2 regions of the Streptomyces sp. NPDC059009 genome follow, and region 1 is predicted to be linked to the other one. Evidence: riboswitches for the same ligand, from Rfam matches in the RefSeq annotation. Region 1 holds a riboswitch; the other holds the start of a gene.
The links. A riboswitch is a leader RNA that binds a small molecule or an ion and turns the genes downstream of it on or off. The one in region 1 is predicted to bind ZMP and ZTP.
Positions count from the first base shown of each region.

Region 1 (4,476 bases):
TCTACCTCGTCCCCGTCAACCACCACCTGGTCGGCCCGGAGATCGCCTGGATCGTCTCCGACTCCGGCGCCAAGGTGCTGATCGCGCACGAGCGCTTCGCCGAGCAGGCGCGGGCCGCCGCCGACGAGGCCGGGCTGCCCGAGACGCACCGCTACGCCGTCGGCTCCGTCGACACCTTCCGGCCCTACGCCGAACTCCTCGACGGGCAGAGCGGGTTGCCGCCCACAGACCGGACCCTCGGCTGGGTCATGAATTACACCTCCGGTACGACGGGACGTCCCCGCGGCATCCGCAGGCCGCTGCAGGGCAAGCTCCCCGAGGAGGCGTACCTCGGCGGCTTCCTCGGCATCTTCGGCATCAAGCCGTTCGACGACAACGTCCACCTCGTCTGCTCGCCGCTCTACCACACGGCCGTGCTCCAGTTCGCGGGCGCCGCCCTGAACATCGGGCACCCCGTCGTCCTCATGGACAAGTGGACGCCCGAGGAGATGCTGCGCGTCATCGACACATACAAGTGCACGCACACACACATGGTGCCGACCCAGTTCCACCGCCTCCTCGCCCTCCCGCAGGAGACCAAGGACCGTTACGACGTGTCCTCGATGCGGCATGCGATCCACGGCGCCGCGCCCTGCCCCGACCACGTCAAGCGCGGCATGATCGACTGGTGGGGCAGCTGCGTGGAGGAGTACTACGCGGCCAGCGAGGGCGGCGGCGCCTTCGCGACGGCCGAGGACTGGCTGAAGAAGCCGGGCACGGTCGGAAAGGCGTGGCCCATCAGCGAGTTGGCGGTCTACGACGACGACGGCAACCAGCTGCCCGCCGGTGAACTGGGCACGGTCTACATGAAGATGAGGACCGGCGGATTCTCGTACCACAAGGACGAGGCCAAGACGAAGAAGAACCGCATCGGCGACTTCTTCACGGTCGGCGACCTCGGCGTGCTCGACGAGGACGGCTACCTCTTCCTGCGCGACCGCAAGATCGACATGATCATCTCGGGCGGCGTCAACATCTACCCCGCCGAGATCGAGGCCGGACTCCTGACCCACCCCGCCGTCGCCGACGCCGCCGCGTTCGGCATCCCGCACGACGACTGGGGCGAGCAGGTCAAGGCCGTCGTCGAGGTCGCCGAGGGACACGAGGCCGGGGAGGCCCTCGCGGCGGAGATACTCGCCCACTGCGAGAGCCAACTCGCGGGCTACAAGCGCCCCAAGAGCGTCGACTTCATCGAGACGATGCCCCGCGACCCGAACGGCAAGCTGTACAAGAGGCGGCTGCGGGACCCGTACTGGGAGGGACGGGAGCGCGCCGTCTGAGCCGCCCCTGGCGAGGGAGCCCGGCTCACCCCGGTCCGTGAGGGCCGATGGCGAGGGCCGATGGCGAGGACCGGTAGTGCGGCGCCGGCTACCGCCGGCCCGCCCCGCCCGGCATCCCCCACGCGACCCCCGTGTGCTGCGGCGCGATCCACTGCGCGGGGCGGCGCACGGGGAACGACTCGTGCGGGGCGTACTCGCGGACGTGCCCGCCGTCGAACGTGACCTTGACCCGGTCGCGCAGCACCGTGACCCGCTTCGCCCGATACCAGTGGCCGCCCAGGTGGACCTCTTCGTTCTTGAGGAGGAACTGCGCGGGCTTCGCGTAGTGGGTGTAGCCGTTGGCCGGGGTGGTCACCGGTCTGCCTTTCCGCTCGTGGCCGGATCGCCGGCCGGGATCGCCGGCCGGGAGTCGTTGGTCGGTTCCGTCATTCTCGCGTCGCCCGGGGTCCTGCGCATGAGGCGAAGGTCCCATCGGGTGGGCCGTTGCCCGGGCCGACTACGATGGCCGCGGGCCGTGACTGGCGCTGAGGTGGAGCACCACCGGGGAGCGGCCCGGCTCCATGCCGATGCCGTGCGCCTGGGCGACTCACCTATGAGGCTCAGGAGTGGCACATGGCCCGCATACAGCAGTCGGCCCAGCCGTCGGATCAGCGCTCGGCCCGGCTCATGGACGGCACCGGACTCGCCCGGAGCATCGTCGCGTCGAGCGCGGAGGCCGCCGCCGACATCAGGCGGCGTACCGGTACGTCCCCCTGTCTGGCGACCGTCCTGGTCGGCGAGGACCCGGCCTCGGTGACGTACGTCCGGATGAAGCGCGCCCGCTGCGAGAAGGCGGGCATCACCTCGCGGCACGTCGCCCTGCCCGCCTCCGTCGGCACCGCCGAGCTGGTCGACACGATCGGCGCCCTGTCGGCGGATCCGGACGTGCACGGCATCCTGCTCCAGCACCCCGTCGGACCGCACATCGACGAGCGCGCCGCCTTCGAGGCCATCGATCCGGCCAAGGACGTCGACGGCGTCACCATGCACTCCTTCGCGGCTATGGGCTTCGGCCTGCCCGGCTTCGTCTCCTGCACGCCCGGCGGGATCATGCGGCTCCTCGACGCGTACGACGTCGACCTGACCGGCAAGCACGCCGTCGTCGTCGGGCGCAGCGCCATCCTCGGCAAGCCCGCGGGCCTGCTCCTGCTCGGCCGGGACGCCACTGTCACGTACTGCCACTCCCGCACCACCGACCTCTCCGCGATCGTGCGCGAGGCCGACGTCCTGCTCGCCGCCGTCGGCCGGCCGCGCTTCATCGCCGGTGCGGACATCAAGCCGGGCGCCGTCGTGATCGACGCCGGCTACAACCCGGGAAATGTCGGAGACGTCGACTTCGACGCCGCCCGGGAGCGGGCAAGCCTCATCACGCCCGTGCCCGGTGGCGTCGGGCCCATGACCATCGCCGTGCTCCTCGCCCAGACGGTGGAGGCCGCACAGCGCCAACTCGGCCTCGGCTGACGGGAGTCGGCCCGCCCTCTCGGTACGGGAGAGGGCGGGCCGATACCCGTATCGGACGAGTGGTCGGTCAGTGGCGCTCGCGCACCCGCTGCACCGTCAGCTCCGGGTCGCTCAGGATGTCCTTCTCGCAGAACCGCGACGTCACCCAGCGGCCCTGCGAGAACAGCTCCGTCTGGTCCCTGAAGTGGGCGGAGCCGGGATTCGGGGACTGGGAGTAGGTCAGGAGCGTGCGGGCCTCGGGGCAGCGGCCCTTGTCCCAGCCGACGGCCTGGATGTGGCTGGAGCCGTGCTGGACCTCGGTGTAGCCGCCGCCCCGGGCGTCCCAGTCGGCCTCGACCTTGTTCCAGACGCCGAGCCCCTCCGTGCCGCCGTGCACGGGCAGCCGCTTCCCGCCGCGCGTGACGAACTGGTTCCCGCCGAGCGGGGCGTCCAGGGCGATGCCCGCGCCGGTCAGCTCCGTGACCGTGTCGGCGAGGGCGGCCGTGAAGCCCTTCGCGTCGGTGTTGACCGTGTTCGGGGTGCGCACCGGGTCGGCCGCCGAGAACGGCACCTTCCACTGCTCGGCCTTCGGCACCGTGGCCGTGAACCTGCGCCAGAAGCGGTCGAAGAGCAGTGCACCCCGGCTCTTCGTCGTCATCGCGTGGTCCCAGGAGGCGAGCGCCGCGCACGCCGTGCGTACGTCGACGGGCTTGCCGTCACTGCCCGTTGCCGTCCCGCCGGGCAGCGCCGCACAGGCGCGCGCGACATCCGCGGCGGCCAGGTCACCGGCGGGCACCCGGTCCGCGAACTGCTGCTTCTGCAGGTCGGAGACGGTCAGCCTGCCCTTCTTCGCCATCGCCGAGACGTCCTCGATGGCGCCGCGCGTGCGCAGGGAGCGCTGCGTACCGATGTCCCCGAAGATCCGCTCGTAGCCGGTGAGCGGGTGGTCGGCGTTGGTGAGCCAGGCGCTGTTGTTGGAGTTCTCGACGTACGGCGCGTCCTTGAGGGTCGGCATCCGGGACGGCCCGAAGATGCCGGGCTGCAGGGCGTCCTTGTCCCGGCCGAGCGCGCAGTCGGTGCGCGAACCGTCCAGGATCGCCAGGCCCGCCTGCGGATAGGTGACCTTGCCGAGCGGCGTGGAGCAGCGCGCCGCCAGGTCGTCGGTGATGCGCGGCAGCACCTGCGACTGGCTGAGCAGGGAGTGGCCCGCGCGGTCGGCGGCGACGGTGTTCACCCAGGGGAGGCCCTGGGTGTCGCGCAGGGAGCGCCGGATGTCGGCGGTGGAGCGGGCCCTGCCGAAGCCGAGGTCGGTGTCGTTGCCGCGCAGATTCACCGCGTTGGGGTCGTTGAGGGCGTACGCCGTCGTCTTCGTCCAGGTCAGCGGGAGATCGGCGCCGAGGCCCGCGACGACCGGGCCGTACCGGGTCCAGTACTGGGTGCGGGTGACCGGGGTGCCGCTCTTGTCGGGCACCGTGACCGTCCGGCGGGTCATCTTCTCCGGCTTGCCGTCGACCAGATACGCGGTGGGGTCCGCGGGGTCGAGGGTGAGCTGGTGGAGGTTCAGGGTGGTGCCGGTCGCGACGGTGTGGCTCCAGGCGACGTTGCCGTTGAAGCCGATGTTGACGACCGACGTGCCGACCAACGAGCCGCCGGAGACGTTCAGTTCACCGGGGATCGT
Region 1 is NZ_JBHYJB010000017.1:5,192-9,667, forward strand. It holds gene ACFWYM_RS18485 (acyl-CoA synthetase) at 1-1,319, shown strand, start outside; gene ACFWYM_RS18490 (hypothetical protein) at 1,408-1,674, opposite strand; ZMP/ZTP riboswitch at 1,824-1,909, shown strand; gene ACFWYM_RS18495 (bifunctional 5,10-methylenetetrahydrofolate dehydrogenase/5,10-methenyltetrahydrofolate cyclohydrolase) at 1,932-2,819, shown strand; gene ACFWYM_RS18500 (penicillin acylase family protein) at 2,887-4,476, opposite strand, start outside.

Region 2 (4,476 bases), on a different contig from region 1:
CACCTGGTGGCGAAGGAGGGCATACGGCAGTTCCTGGACATCGGTACGGGCCTGCCCACCGCCGACAACACCCACGAGGTGGCCCAGCGTCTCGCCCCGGAGTCCCGCGTCGTCTACGTGGACAACGACCCGCTGGTCCTCGTCCACGCCCGCGCACTGCTCACCAGCACCCCCGAGGGCCGCACCGACTACCTCGACCAGGACCTGCGCGACGTCGACGTGATCCTCGAACAGGCCGCGAGGACCCTGGACTTCAGCAAGCCCGTCGCCCTGATCCTGCTCGGCGTCGTCATCTTCCTCGACGACGACCCCGAGGCGTACGGCGTCGTGCGGCGCGTCATGGACGCCCTGCCGTCCGGCAGCCACCTCGTCCTCAGCCACACCATCACCCGGCCGGACATGCCCGACGTGGACGCCGCCGTCGCGTTCTGGAACGAGCACGGCACCCCGAAGCTCACCCAGCGCACCCCCGAGCAGATCACCCGGTTCTTCGACGGCCTTGACCTCCTCGAGCCGGGCGTCGTGTCGTGCAACAAGTGGCGCGCGGACGCCGCCGAGGGGCCGCTGGAGGACGTGGCGATGTTCGGCGGCGTCGCGCGCAAACCCTGAACCGGCCCCCGGTCAGCTGAGGACGGCCCGCAGCTGGTCGAGCCCCCAGTCCAGGTCCTCCTTGCTGATCACCAGGGGCGGCGCGAGCCGGATCGTGGACCCGTGGGTGTCCTTCACCAGGACACCCCGGTCCATCAGCTTCTGCGAGATGTCCCGCCCCGTCCCGTACGCGGGGCTGATGTCGACCCCGGCCCACAGCCCGCGCCCGCGCACCGCCGTGACCTTGCCGGTGCCGGTGAGCAGCCCCAGCTCGGCGTGCAGATGCTCGCCCAACTCGGTGGCGCGGGCCTGGAATTCGCCGGTGGAGAGCATGTCGACGACCTCCAGGCCGACCGCGCAGGCGAGCGGGTTGCCGCCGAAGGTCGAGCCGTGCTCGCCGGGCTTGAAGACGCCGAGCACATCGGCGTCCGCCACCACCGCGGAGACCGGCACGACGCCGCCGCCGAGCGCCTTGCCGAGGAGGTACACGTCGGGCACCACGCCCTCGTGCTCACAGGCGAAGGTGCGCCCGGTGCGGCCGAGGCCGGACTGGATCTCGTCCGCCATGAAGAGCACGTCCCGCTCCCGCGTCAACTCCCGTACGGCCGCGAGATATCCGGGCGGCGGCACCAGGACGCCCGCCTCGCCCTGGATGGGTTCGAGGAGCACGGCCACGGTGTCCTCGTCCACCGCTGCCCGCAGCGCCTCCTCGTCCCCGTACGGGACGATCTCGAAGCCGGGGGTGTAGGGGCCGAAGTCGGCGCGCGCCTCGGGGTCGGTGGAGAAGCTGACGATGGTCGTGGTGCGGCCGTGGAAGTTGTCGGCCGCCACGACGATCTTCGCCCGCCCGTCCGGCACGCCCTTGACCCGGTAGCCCCACTTCCGCGCCGTCTTCACGGCCGTCTCGACCGCCTCGGCGCCGGTGTTCATGGGCAGCACCATCTCCTTGCCGCACAGCTCGGCCAGGCGCGTGCAGAACGCCGCGAACCGGTCGTGGTGGAAGGCCCGCGAGGTCAGCGTGACCTGGTCGAGCTGGGCCTTCGCGGCGTCGACGAGACGGCGGTTGCCGTGCCCGAAGTTGAGCGCCGAGTACCCGGCGAGCATGTCGAGGAAGCGGCGCCCCTCGACGTCGGTCATCCACGCGCCGTCGGCCGAGGAGATCACGACGGGCAGCGGGTGGTAGTTGTGGGCGCTGTGGGCTTCGGCCTGGGCGATGAGGGCTTCCGTAGCGGACACGGGGTCTCCGTTCTTCGGCACACACGGCGGATGGAGGGCGGGGCTCGTGGCCCAATTCCTATCGTCGCTCGCATCGCGGACAGGGAAACCTGCCGTACCGGCGCGCCCGTTACTGTGTTCTCACCGGCAGGGCGACTGGCGTACGGGGAACCGACCCCGAGGAAGCCCCGCCATGGGCAAGACCTTCGAGGTGCCGCCCGCCTGGGCACCCCGGGAGCACGTCACGTACGGACACGAACTGACCGCATGCCCCGGAGGCCACCACCATGACTCTCCCCTTGTCGCACCCCGCCCTCACCGCCGAGGACCCCGAGCTCGCCGGCCTCGTCGGCGCCGAGGAGCAGCTCCAGGCGGAGACGCTGCGCCTGATCCCCAGCGAGAACTACGTCTCCACGGCCGTCCTCGAAGCCACCGGCACGGTCCTGCAGAACAAGTACAGCGAGGGCTACCCGGGCCGCCGCTACTACGAGGGCCAGCAGGTCATCGACCAGGTGGAGCGGCTCGCCCAGGACCGCGCCAAGGCCGTCTTCGGCGTCGGCCACGCCAACGTCCAGCCCTACTCCGGCTCCCCGGCCAACCTCGCCGTCTACCTGGCCTTCGCCGAGCCCGGCGACACCGTGATGGGCATGGCCCTGCCGATGGGCGGCCACCTCACGCACGGCTGGGGCGTCTCGGCGACCGGCAAGTGGTTCAGGGGCGTGCAGTACGGGGTGCGTCACGACACCGGCCTGGTCGACCTGGACGAGGTGCGCGACCTCGCCCTCAAGGAGCGCCCGAAGCTGATCTTCTGCGGCGGCACCGCACTGCCCCGCACCATCGACTTCGCGGGCTTCGCGGAGATCGCCCGCGAGGCCGGGGCCGTCCTCGTCGCGGACATCGCCCACATCGCGGGCCTGGTCGCGGGCGGCGCCCACCCCTCGCCCGCCGAGCACGCCGATGTGATCTCCACGACCACCCACAAGACCCTGCGCGGCCCGCGCGGCGCCCTGCTGATGTCCCGCGAGGAGCACGCCAAGGCCATCGACAAGGCCGTCTTCCCCGGCCTCCAGGGCGGCCCGCACAACCACACCACCGCAGCGATCGCCGTCGCCCTGCACGAGGCGGCGAGGCCGGAGTTCCGCGCCTACGCGCACGCCGTCGTCGCCAACGCCAAGGCCCTCGCCGACGCCCTCCTCGCGCGCGGCTTCGACCTCGTCTCCGGCGGCACCGACAACCACCTGATCCTGATGGACCTCACGCCGAAGGACGTCCCCGGCAAGGTGGCCGCGAAGGCGCTCGACCGGGCCGGGATCGTCGTGAACTACAACACCGTCCCGTACGACCCGAGGAAGCCCTTCGACCCCTCCGGCGTCCGCATCGGCGCCCCGTCGCTCACCTCCCGGGGCCTCACCGCCGACCACATGCCGACCGTCGCCGAGTGGATCGACCGGGGCGTCACCGCAGCTCGTGCGGGTGACGAGGAGACCCTCACCAAGATCAGGGCCGAAGTGGCGGACCTGATGCGGTCGTTCCCGGCACCGGGCCTGCCCACGGACTGAGGCGTCAGCCGGGCGGGGAACAGGCGGGGAGCCGGTACGGGCCGTCCCGCACCTGTTCCGCACCTGTTCCCCACCTGTCGCAGTCACCTGAGAGAATGCTGAGCATGGCCTCTGATCGTCCTCGCGTGCTCTCCGGAATCCAGCCCACCGCAGGCTCGTTCCACCTCGGCAACTACCTCGGCGCCGTCCGCCAGTGGGTGGCGCTGCAGGAGTCCCACGACGCCTTCTACATGGTGGTGGACCTGCACGCGATCACGGTCCCGCAGGACCCGAAGGAGCTGCGCGCCAACACCCGGCTCGCGGCGGCCCAGCTCCTCGCCGCCGGGCTCGACCCGCAGCGCTGCACCCTCTTCGTGCAGAGCCACGTCCCCGAGCACGCACAGCTCGCCTGGGTCATGAACTGCCTGACGGGCTTCGGCGAGGCGTCCCGCATGACGCAGTTCAAGGACAAGGCCAGCCGGCACGGCGCGGACCGCGCCTCCGTCGGCCTGTTCACCTACCCGGTCCTCCAGGTCGCCGACATCCTCCTGTACCAGGCCGACCAGGTCCCGGTCGGCGAGGACCAGCGCCAGCACGTGGAGCTCACCCGCGACCTGGCGGAGCGCTTCAACGGCCGCTTCGGCGACACCTTCACGGTCCCGCAGCCGTACATCCTCAAGGAGACGGCGAAGATCTTCGACCTCCAGGATCCGTCGATCAAGATGAGCAAGTCGGCGTCGACGCCGAAGGGCGTGGTCAGCCTCCTCGACGAGCCGAAGGCGACCGCGAAGAAGGTCAAGAGCGCCGTCACGGACACCGGCAGCGAGATCGTCTACGACGCCGAGAACAAGCCGGGCGTCAGCAACCTCCTCTCCATCTACTCCACGCTCACGGGCACCGGTATCGCGGAACTGGAGCAGAAGTACACCGGCAAGGGCTACGGTGCGCTGAAGACGGACCTCGCCGAGGTCATGGTCGACTTCGTGACCCCGTTCCGGGACCGCACCCAGCAGTACCTGGACGACCCGGAGACGCTCGACCAGATCCTGGCCAAGGGCGCCGAGAAGGCGCGCGCCGTCGCCGCGGAGACCCTCGCCGAGACCTACGACAAGGTGGGCTTCGTGCCCGCCAAGCA
Region 2 is NZ_JBHYJB010000040.1:77,927-82,402, reverse strand. It holds gene ACFWYM_RS33415 (SAM-dependent methyltransferase) at 1-609, shown strand, start outside; gene rocD (ornithine--oxo-acid transaminase) at 622-1,824, opposite strand; ZMP/ZTP riboswitch at 1,946-2,038, shown strand; gene glyA (serine hydroxymethyltransferase) at 2,091-3,362, shown strand; gene trpS (tryptophan--tRNA ligase) at 3,467-4,476, shown strand, end outside.
Region 2: linked by a shared signal. The riboswitch ahead of glyA (serine hydroxymethyltransferase) and the one ahead of ACFWYM_RS18495 (bifunctional 5,10-methylenetetrahydrofolate dehydrogenase/5,10-methenyltetrahydrofolate cyclohydrolase) in region 1 are both predicted to bind ZMP and ZTP.